DNA from 2 places in the Streptomyces sp. NPDC028928 genome. Region 2 is predicted to be linked to the other one. Evidence: riboswitches for the same ligand, from Rfam matches in the RefSeq annotation. Region 2 holds a riboswitch; the other holds the start of a gene.
What was found. Region 2 has a riboswitch for cobalamin ahead of nicT (Nickel transporter NicT). Riboswitches for the same ligand answer to the same signal wherever they lie in the genome.
Positions count from the first base shown of each region.

Region 1 (5,294 bases), on a different contig from region 2:
AACTCCGGGATCGCGACCTGCATCGCCGCGTCCATGGGGGACAGCGCCGCGTCGGACTCCTCCCACGCGGCCCGCGAGGAGGTGAGGCAGAGCCCTTGCAGCACGGGGACGTCCAGGTCGGCGAGCGCGCCGATGTCCCAGGACTCCTCGTCGCCGCCCGCCGAGGCCTGCGAGGCGTGCGTGCCGCCGGCCGCGAGCACGGTGGCCACCAGCGCGTCGGTCCGGCCCAGCAGCTCGTACAGCCCGGCGTCCGCGCCGCGCAGCGAACCGCAGTACACCGGCAGCGCGTTGGCGCCCTGCGCCTCGATCGCCTCGCACAGGGTGTCCACGAAGGCGGTGTTGCCGCTCAGTTCGTGCGCCCGGTAGAACAGCACGCCCACGGTCGGCCGGCCGCCTCGGACCTCGTACGAGCCGTGCACGCCGAACTCCGGCATCCGGCGCGGTTCCTCGAAGCCCTCACCGGTCAGCAGCACGGTGTCCGACAGGAACCGGGACAGCTCCAGCAGGTTCTCGGGGCCGCCCTCGACCAGGTACTTCAGCGCCTCCGCGACCACACCGGCCGGCACGGACGACTCGGCCATCAGCTCGGCGTCCGGCACGGCCTCGCCGCCCAGCAGCACGGTCGGGATGCCGGACGCCTTCAGCGCGGCCAGCCCGTCCTCCCAGGCCCGCTTGCCGCCCAGCAGCCGTACGACGGCGAGGTCCGCGCCCTCGATCAGGCCCGGCAGCTCGCCGGCGACGTCGACCCGGGTGGGGTTGCCGATGCGGTAGCCGGCGCCGGAGGCCCGGGCCGCCAGCAGATCCGTGTCGGCGGTCGACAACAACAACACTGTGCTCATGCGGGCGCTCCCGGTGGAATGAAAGGCAGTCCTTGCGGCGCGCCGGACTCGATGAGCCGCCACAGCGCGTCCGTGTCCGCGTGCTGTTCGATCAGGTCGCCGAGCCGGTCGAGCTGCTCCTCGCGCAGCGCGGCGAAGGAGGTGTCCGGCGCGGGCACGAAGCGGCGGCCCGCGGCGGCGGCCACCTCGCGCAGGAAGGCCCGCCGGAAGCCGTCCGACTCCAGCGAGCCGTGCCAGTGGGTGCCCCAGGTCTGGCCGACCCGGCAGCCGTCCAGGAAGGTCTCGCCCCCGTCGACGGTGGCCACCCCGTGGTGGATCTCGTAGCCGTCGACCCGCTCGCCGAGGGCCTCCCCGCTCGGCCGGGTCAGGGTCTTCTCCCGGGCGAAGCGCACCCGGACGGGCAGGAGGCCGAGCCCGTCGACATGACCACGCCGGCTCTCGACGTCGTCCTCGATGTGCTCGCCGAGGATCTGGAAGCCGCCGCAGATGCCGAGGACGGGGCGCTGCTCGGCGGCCCGGCGTACGAGCGCGTCCGCGAGCCCGCGCTCCCGCAGCCACTCCAGGGCCCGTACCGTTCCGCGCGTGCCCGGCACCACCACGAGGTCGGCGTCCGCCAGCTCCTCCGGGCGGTCCACGAACCGCACGACGACGCCCGGTTCGGCGGCCAGGGCGTCCACATCGGTGAAGTTGGACATGAGCGGGATCGCGCACACGGCGACCCGCAGCACGTCCTCGCCGACCGGGGGAGTGACGGAGGACTCGCGGACCGTGCCGCGCAGCGAGACACGCAGCCCGTCCTCCTCGTCGATGCCGAGCCCGTGCCGGAAGGGCAGCACGCCGTACGTCCGCCGCCCGGTCAGGCCCTGGAGCATGTCCAACCCGGGCTCCAGCAGGCTGACATCGCCGCGGAACTTGTTCACCAGGAACCCGGCGACCAGCTCCTGGTCCTCCGGCGAGAGCAGGGCGACGGTCCCGAAGAAGGACGCGAACACGCCCCCGCGGTCGATGTCGCCGACGACGAGCACGGGCAGTCGCGCATTGCGCGCGATGCCCATGTTGACGATGTCCGTCCGCCGGAGGTTGATCTCGGCCGGACTGCCCGCCCCCTCACAGATCACCGCGTCATACGTGCCCCGCAACTCGGCCAGGCAGTCCAGCACCGTGCCGAGCAGCCGCTGCTGGCGCCCGCCGTGGTACCCGCGTGCGCTCAGCTCGCCCACCGGCTTGCCGAGCAGCACCACCTGGCTGCTCTGCTCGCCGCCGGGCTTGAGCAGCACCGGGTTCATCAGCGCGGTCGGCTCGAGCCGGCAGGCCTGCGCCTGCATCGCCTGAGCCCGCCCGATCTCCGCGCCCTCGCGCGTGACGAACGAGTTCAACGACATGTTCTGCGCCTTGAACGGCGCGACCTTGACACCCTGGCGTACCAGCCAGCGGCAGATGCCGGCCGTCACGACGCTCTTGCCGGCGTCGGAGGTGGTGCCGGCGACGAGGAGACCACCGTTCACTTCCCGCGTCCTTTCAGGAGCCGGCGTGCGGCGAGCGTGCCGGCGAGGGCGAGCAGGCCGACACGGCGGGAGAGCCGTACGGCCCGGTCGATGTCGGTGACCCGGACCGGCCGTCCGGCGGCGCCGTTGAGCACGGGCCGGTGTTCGGTACGGCCGCCGTAGGAGAGCGTCCCGCCCAGGCGTACGCCGAGCGCACCCGCGAAGGAGGCCTCCACGGGACCGGCGTTGGGGCTCGGGTGCTTGCGCGCGTCGGCCTTCCAGGCGCGCAGGGCACCCCGCGGATCCGGTCCGGCCGCGGCGGCGAGCACGGCGGTCAGCCGGGCCCCCGGCCAGCCGGCGACGTCGTCGAGGCGGGCGGAGGCCCAGCCGAAGCGCCGCAGACGGGGGGACTTGTGACCCACCATCGCGTCCAGGGTGTTGACCGCCCGGAACCCGAGGAGCCCCGGGACCCCGGCCACGGCACCCCAGACGAGGGCGCCGACCACGGCGTCCGAGGTGTTCTCGGCGACCGACTCGACCACGGCCCGGGCGATACCGTCGGCGTCCAGCGCCTGCGGGTCCCGGCCGCACAGATGGGGCAGCCGGGCCCGGGCGGCCTCGACGTCCCCGGCCTCGAGGGCGCGTCCGATGGTGCGGGCCTCGCGGGCGAGCGAGGTGCCGCCGACCACGGCCCAGGTGGCGGCGGCGGTCAGCGCCACGGAGGCGGTGCGGGAGGGGCGTACGGCACGCGCGGCGAATGCGCCGAGAGCGACGGCGCCACCGGCGCACACGGCGGTGTGCAGGGCGCCCCAGCCGCGGTGGTCGTGCCACAACGCGCCTTCCACGGCCCCGGCCGCCCGGCCGAACGCGGCGACCGGGTGCCCGCGGCGGGGATCGCCGAGGAGCAGGTCACCGAGGACGCCGGCGGCGGCGCCGTACGCGTATGTGCGATCGGCACCCATCGGCTCAGCCGGCCGTGGGCGCAGGAACGGGCCCGGTAGGCCTGGTGCTGGTCCTCGATCGGCAGCCGAGCATGGCGATATGTGTCCTCACTCAGGGTGTCCGCGCCCTGGTTCGACGTGAATCGGCGGTGAGAGTTCCTGGCTCCCGGGGGGTTCTTCCCCGGTGACAGTGGCGGGACCGCGCCGGATTCGCACCGGCTTCCTCTCCTGCCGCCGTACATGGCCTGGGCAGTCCACCACGCGCCCGGAACGGCCGTCAACTTGCCTTTGACCTGCGTGGGGAGAGTGTGCCGATCCCCACACCGTGGGGTGTGCGGGGTCTGCCGGAGTACGGCAGAGGCTCCCCCGCGCGACACGCGCGGGGGAGCCTCTGTGGGTGTGGTCAGGCCTTGGCCACGATCAGGTTGATGCCGTACGCCACCGCCGCCGCGCAGGCCGCGAAGCAGAGGTAGGCGCCGGTGACGGCGAGGGCGGCGGAGCCACCCTGTGCCACGGCCTTCTCGCGCCGGTTCAGGCCCGCGATGCCGAGGGTGAACAGGGTCACCAGGGCCACGGTGACCCCGAGGCTGACGCCGAAGACGGAGCCGAGGGCCGCCCAGTCGATCTTCATGGGGATGCTTCCTTCAGTAACCGTGTGCTCGGGGTCAGACCGCGGCGGCCGGCGGGGTGGCCGGGGCGGCGGCGGGGGCCGGCTCGGTGGCCGGGGCGGGGATGGTGGCCGTCAGGTCCTCGGTGATCGTGCCCGCGGGCGGCGGGGTCACGGCGGCGATGGCGGCGGTGACGACACCGACGGGCTCCGTGGTCTCCTCGACCACGTTGGTGTGGTCGACGACCTCGCGGCGGGAGATCTTCCAGATCGCGGCGGACGCGGCGACCAGGAAGACGGCGACGACGGCGGTGCCCCAGTCACCCAGGTCGGTGACGGCCTCGGCGCCCGCGCCGACCAGCGCGGCGGCCGGGAGGGTGAGCGCCCAGGCGATGAACATGCGGGTCGCGGTGGACCAGCGGACCACACCGCCCTTGCGGCCCAGGCCCGCGCCCATCACCGAGCCGGAGACGACATGCGTGGTGGAGAGGGAGAAGCCGAGGTGGGAGGAGGCCAGGATGGCGGTCGCGGCGCTGGTCTGCGCGGCGAAGCCCTGGCGCGGCTCCAGGTCGGTCAGCCCCTTGCCCATGGTGCGGATGATGCGCCAGCCGCCGATGTAGGTGCCGAGCGCGATGGCCAGGCCGGCGGAGAGGATCACCCAGGTGGGAGGGTTCGAGCCGGGGGCGATCGAGCCGCCCGCGACGAGGGCCAGGGTGATGATGCCCATCGTCTTCTGGGCGTCGTTGGTGCCGTGCGCGAGGGAGACCAGGCCGGCGGAGGCGATCTGGCCGGCGCGGTAGCCCTTGCGGGTGGCCTCGCCGTCGGCGGTGCCGCCGATGCCGTAGGAGAACCGGGTGGCCAGCAGCGAGGCGAGGCCCGCCACGACCGGCGCGGCGACGGCCGGGAGCAGCACCTTGGTGACCAGGACGTCACCGTGGACGGCGCCGAAGCCGGCGGAGGCGACGGTGGCGCCGACCAGGCCGCCCATCAGGGCGTGCGAGGAGCTGGAGGGCAGGCCCACCAGCCAGGTCAGCAGGTTCCAGAGGATCGCGCCGACCAGGGCGGCGAAGATGACCTCGGGACGGATGCCGGTCTCGTCGACGAGACCCTTGGAGATCGTGTTCGCGACCTCCACGGAGAGGAAGGCGCCCACAAGGTTGAGGACGGCGGACATGGTCACCGCGATCTTCGGCTTCAGGGCGCCTGTGGAGATGGTGGTGGCCATCGCGTTCGCGGTGTCGTGGAAACCGTTCGTGAAATCGAACGCGAGAGCGGTTACCACCACTATCGCGAGGATCAGCGAGAAGCTTTCCATTTACCCAGGCAATCGTTCGAGGTCATTGGCTGGACGAACGTAGGCAACCTGGGTGAACGGAAGATGAACTGAGGCGGGCGTGAGGGTGTCAGTAACGCGCGTACGAGA
Region 1 covers NZ_JBVHVI010000027.1:21,447-26,740, forward strand. Annotated here, with positions in the region: gene cobN (cobaltochelatase subunit CobN) at 1-839, opposite strand, end outside; gene ACZ4U1_RS39410 (cobyric acid synthase) at 836-2,344, opposite strand; gene ACZ4U1_RS39415 (cobalamin biosynthesis protein) at 2,341-3,285, opposite strand; cobalamin riboswitch at 3,398-3,539, opposite strand; gene ACZ4U1_RS39420 (hypothetical protein) at 3,668-3,895, opposite strand; gene ACZ4U1_RS39425 (inorganic phosphate transporter) at 3,930-5,186, opposite strand.
Region 1: it holds a riboswitch for cobalamin, as region 2 does, so the genes downstream of both, ACZ4U1_RS39415 (cobalamin biosynthesis protein) here and nicT (Nickel transporter NicT) in region 2, are expected to answer to the same signal.

Region 2 (5,294 bases):
CGGGACGGCCGGCGGCCCGGTGCGCTGCCCGGGAGTGAACTCCTGCGGCGCATCGCCGAACGGGTGGCGGCACGCGGCACCGCGCTCTGGGACTGATCTAAGGTCGGGTCGACGGAAGGAGTCCGCCGTGACCGGTCAGCCCATCCCCGTGATCATCGACTGCGACACCGGCGTCGACGACGCCCTGGCCCTGCTGTTCGCCGTACGCCACCCCGGACTCGACCTCCGTGCGGTGACCTGCGTGGCCGGGAACACCGACGTGGACGGCGTGGTCCGCAACACCCTCACCGTGCTGGAGCAGGCGGGCGCCCCCGACATCCCGGTGGCCCGGGGCGCCGAGCGCCCGCTGCTGGAGCCCGCCCGCTCCGCGCCCGTGCACGGCGCCGACGGCATGGGCGACCTGGGCCTGCCCGCGCCCGCCCGCACCCCGGTCGACGTCGACGCCGTCACCCTCCTGCACCGCGAGATCCTCGCCTCCCCGCGCCCGGTCACCCTGATCCCGACGGCGCCCCTGACGAACATCGCCCTGCTCCTGCGCACCCACCCGGAGGTGACCCGGAACATCGAGCGGATCGTGTTCATGGGCGGCGCGGTGGAGGTCGGGAACGCCACGCCGGTCGCGGAGTTCAACGTCTGGCACGACCCGGAGGCCGCGGCGATCCTGCTCACGGCCGGGGTGCCGATCACGATGTACGGCCTGGACGTCTTCCGGCAGGTCATCGTGGACAGTGACGAGGTGCACCGGCTGCGGACGAGCAGCGAGCCCGGCACCCGCCTGGCCGGTGAACTCCTCGCCCACCGGCCGGCCCACCAGGGCGAGCCGCCGGAGGCCGAGGAGGCGGGCGGCCTCGGCGACGCGGGCGCGGTGTGCGCGGTCGCCGACCCGCAGGGCATCACCACCAGCCTCCTCCCGGTCGAGGTCTCCCTCGCCCCCGGCCCGACCCGCGGCCAGACCATCGTCGACCGCCGGCCCCGGCTGGGCGAGTCGGAGATCCACGAGGGCGGCCGCGAACGGGCGCTGGTCGACGTGGCGTTGGAGGTCGACGTCGACCGGTACGTGAAGCTGTACCTGGAGACGGTGGAACGCTAGTCGGCGGGCGTGGCGGGGGCCGACCAGCGTTCCTCCACGCGGGCCAGTCGCCAGTACGTCAGCGCCGCCGCCCACACCACCACGAACAGGCCGACGATGAGGTAGCCGACGTTGTCGAGGTCGAGGCCGGCGATCCAGCCGGTCACGGCGTCGTGCAGGGCGAACTTCTCGTGCAGGACGCCGACCAGTTCGATGGTGCCGATGAAGAAGGCGACGGCGATGGACAGGCCGGTGATGGCGAGGTTGTAGAAGACCTTGCGGACGGGGTTGGCGAACGCCCACTGGTAGGCGAAGTTCATGAACGTGCCGTCCAGGGTGTCGAACAGGCTCATCCCGGCCGCGAAGAGGAGGGGCAGGCAGAGCACCGCGTACCAGGGCAGGCCGGCTGCCGCGCCGGAGCCCGCCATCACCATCAGCGTGACCTCGGTGGCCGTGTCGAAGCCGAGGCCGAAGAGGAAGCCCAGCGGGTACATCTGGCCGGGGCGGGAGACGGACCTGGTGAGGCGGCCGAGGATCCGGTTCATGAAGCCCCGTGAGTCCAGGTGCTGTTCCAGCTCCTGCTCGTCGTACGCGCCCGCGCGCATCGCCCGGAACACCTTCAGGATGCCCACCAGGGCGACCAGGTTCAGGGCGGCGATGAGGTAGAGGAACGTGCCGGAGATCGTCGTACCGAGGAAGCCGAGCACCTGGTGGGTGGTGGAGCCCTCGTTCATCACCTTGCCGGCCAGCGAGGTGCCGCCCGCGATCAGCAGCGCCAGCAGGACGACGACGCTGGAGTGGCCGAGCGCGAACCAGAAGCCCACCGACACCGGCCGCTTGCCGTCGGCCATCAGCTTGCGGGTGGTGTTGTCGATGGCGGCGATGTGGTCGGCGTCGAAGGCGTGCCGCATGCCGAGGGTGTAGGCGGTGATGCCGAGGCCGACACCGAAGACGTCGGTGCCGACCTTGTAGTGCCGGGGGGCGACGAGGAGGTAGAGGATCCCGAAGGCCACGACGTGCAGGGCGACGATCACCGCCATCAGGCCCGCCGTCTTGACGGTGTCCTCGCGTCGCCAGCGGAAGGTTGCGGCATCGGCCATCGGTTCATGCTCCAGCACCTCGTGGATCACTTCATGAGCTGCCGTGGCCGGTCTCCTGGCTTACGGGTGCCGCGTCCGCCGTCCCTGCCTTCCCGGTCGTAGGACCAGTGGCCCGGCGGTGTGCCGGACGGAACGGGAACTCCCCGATCACAGTGGCGAGGGCCGCGTCGACCTTGCATCGACTTCCCGAGCACCACGGCCCGCCCACCGTAGAGGGGCACGCGGTTTCCCGCATAGCTGCGCACCCGCGCAGGTATCCAAGATCACAGGCGGTCCCCGCCACCGGTGACGCGCGGACACAGGGCCTGTTGGGGCACTGCACGGCCTGACCACCCGCGAAAAGGTTGCCTTTCCGGGCAAGGTGGACAGATACAGATTCCGTACTGTCGTCCGTCCCAGGGGAGCCCGTATGGCAGACCACTCGCCGGACCTCTCACCCAGAAACCCCGACTGGTGGCGCCAGGCCGTCATCTACCAGGTCTATCCGCGCAGTTTCGCCGACGCCGACGGAGACGGCCTCGGCGACCTCAGGGGCATCGCCCAGCGGCTGGGCCACCTCGCCACGCTCGGCGTGGACGCCCTGTGGCTGAGCCCCTTCTACCCCTCCGAACTCGCCGACGGCGGCTACGACGTCATCGACCCCCGCGGGGTCGACGAACGCCTCGGCACCCTGGACGACTTCGACGCCCTGGTCGCCGAGGCGCACCGGCTCGGCCTCAAGGTCGTCGTGGACATCGTCCCCAACCACACCTCCCACCTGCACCCCTGGTTCCAGGAGGCGTTGCGCGCCGGACCCGGCTCCGCCGCCCGGGACCGGTACGTCTTCCGGCCCGGCCGCGGTGCGCACGGCGAACTCCCGCCCACCGACTGGCAGTCAGTGTTCGGCGGCAGCGCCTGGCGGCGGGTGCCCGACGGGGAGTGGTACCTCCACCTCTTCGCCCCCGAACAGCCCGACCTCAACTGGGACAACGAGGAGGTCCGCGCCGACTTCCGCACCACCCTGCGGTTCTGGTCCGACCGGGGCGTGGACGGCTTCCGCGTCGACGTCGCCCACGGCCTGGCCAAGGACCTCACCGAGCCGCTGCGGGACGTCGGCGACATCGGCGCGACCGGCGAGGACGCGCTGCCCCTGGTCCCGCCGGGCAGCCACCCGTACTGGGACCGGGACGAGGTCCACGAGATCTACCGCGACTGGCGCAAGATCTTCGACGCCTACACCCCGCCGCGCATGGCCGTCGCCGAGGCCTGGGTGCCGGGCGCCCGCCGCGCCCTGTACGCCCGGCCCGACGAACTCGGCCAGGCCTTCAACTTCGAGTACCTGGAGGCACGCTGGGACGCCGAGGAACTGCGGGACGTCATCACCGGCTCGCTGGCCACGGCCCGGGCGGCCGGGGCCTCCGCCACCTGGGTGCTGTCCAACCACGACGTCGTACGCCACGCCTCCCGGCTGATGCTGCCGGCCGGCACCGATCCGGCCGCCTGGCTGCTCGCCGACGGCGCGGCGCCCGCGGTCGACACGGCGGCCGGGCTGCGCCGGGCCCGGGCCGCGACCCTGCTGATGCTGGCGCTGCCCGGCTCGGCCTACCTCTACCAGGGTGAGGAACTCGGCCTGCCCGAGGTCGCCGACCTGCCCGCCGAGGTGCTCCAGGACCCGATCTGGGAGCAGACCGGCCATGTCCGCAAGGGCCGCGACGGCTGCCGGGTGCCGCTGCCGTGGACGACGACCGGACCCAGTTACGGCTTCGGGCCCGGGGCCTCCTGGCTGCCGCAGCCCGCGTCCTTCGCGGCCTACGCCGTCGAGGCGCAGACCGGCGCCGAGGGCTCCACGCTGGAGCTGTACCGCACGGCCCTGCGGCTGCGCCGCAAGCTGCTGGCGGGCGAGACCCTGTCCTGGACCCCGCAGGCACCGGCGGCCGTACTGGACTTCAGCCGCACCGAGGGCTGGCGCAACGTCACCAACCTCGGCACCGCGCCGGTACCGCTGCCGCCGGGCGAGGTCCTGCTGACCAGCACCCCGCTGCCCGACGGAAGGGTGCTGCCGCCGGACACCACGGTGTGGCTGGCCTAGCCGGCCGAGGGACTGGGACCCGGGACCGAGTTCCCGCCGCCGGCGATGCCGTTGATGTCCACCGGGGTGGAGGTGGCGGTCGGCGGCGGGGTGAGCACCACCTCCGGCTGGCCGGCGGCCGGGGGCGGCGGGGTCAGGTCGGAGTTGGGCAGCTTGGGCGGGGTGGTCTGCTGGAACAGGGTCTGGTCGAAGTCGACCAGACCCGTCTTCTCCATCACCGTGATGTGGTCCAGCACGGTGTCGTTGGCCTGGTCGGCGAGGGCCCGCACCAGGGAGTTCTTGGTGGTGGACCGGATCTTCGCGACCGTGTTGAAGATCGAGCCGTGCGTCATCCGCAGGATGTTGGCGAAGTCCGTGTCGAACTGCTTGCCGCTCTCCGACTTCAGCGTGTTCACGAAGCCCTCCTGCTGCGGGCTCGCCACGTTGGGCAGCGTGATGTTCAGCATGGGCGCGATCTTGCGGCAGGTGGTGTCCAGCGCCGCGTGTCCGTCGATCAGGTGCTGGCTGGCCGTGATCACCGCCTTCGAACTGCCCTTCTGCAGCCCGATCTGCCCCACCGGGTACTCCCACAGGCCGGCCGCCCGCACCTTGACCACGAAGTCCCGGTCCTGTTCGGTGAGCGGTCCCCACTGGGTGTTGGCGATCACGCGGTCCTGTGCACTGGAGACCTTGTCCAGGCCGAGCATGCCGGGGTAGGCGAGGGCCGCGAGGGTCAGGGCCATCGCACCGCCCACGAAGACAGTTCCCGTCGCGTTCCGCGAAAAGCGCACCGTTCCTCCTGCCTGGTGATCCGCCCATGGTTCGGACGCACAGCAGTACGGACGCGGAGGCGGTTCGTCTCAGCGGTGGCGAGTAAAGAATTGCCCTAGCCCGTTGGCCAAAGGTTGGCCGCTCCTGGGCAGAAGGTTGACCTCCGCGCGGGAGAAGGCAGACCCGGCGCCCGCCTAGATTCGCCGCATGTCCCCGCAACCGCCGCCCCGTCCCCCTGCCGCGCTGCCCGTCCTGCCCTACCGCAAGCCCACCAAGGGCCGTGACTACTGGGTGCTGGACGACGTCC
Region 2 covers NZ_JBVHVI010000008.1:383,834-389,127, forward strand. Annotated here, with positions in the region: gene thrS (threonine--tRNA ligase) at 1-96, shown strand, start outside; gene ACZ4U1_RS21590 (nucleoside hydrolase) at 128-1,090, shown strand; gene nicT (Nickel transporter NicT) at 1,087-2,169, opposite strand; cobalamin riboswitch at 2,198-2,382, opposite strand; gene ACZ4U1_RS21600 (glycoside hydrolase family 13 protein) at 2,579-4,237, shown strand; gene ACZ4U1_RS21605 (DUF4142 domain-containing protein) at 4,234-4,971, opposite strand; gene ACZ4U1_RS21610 (DUF6445 family protein) at 5,195-5,294, shown strand, end outside.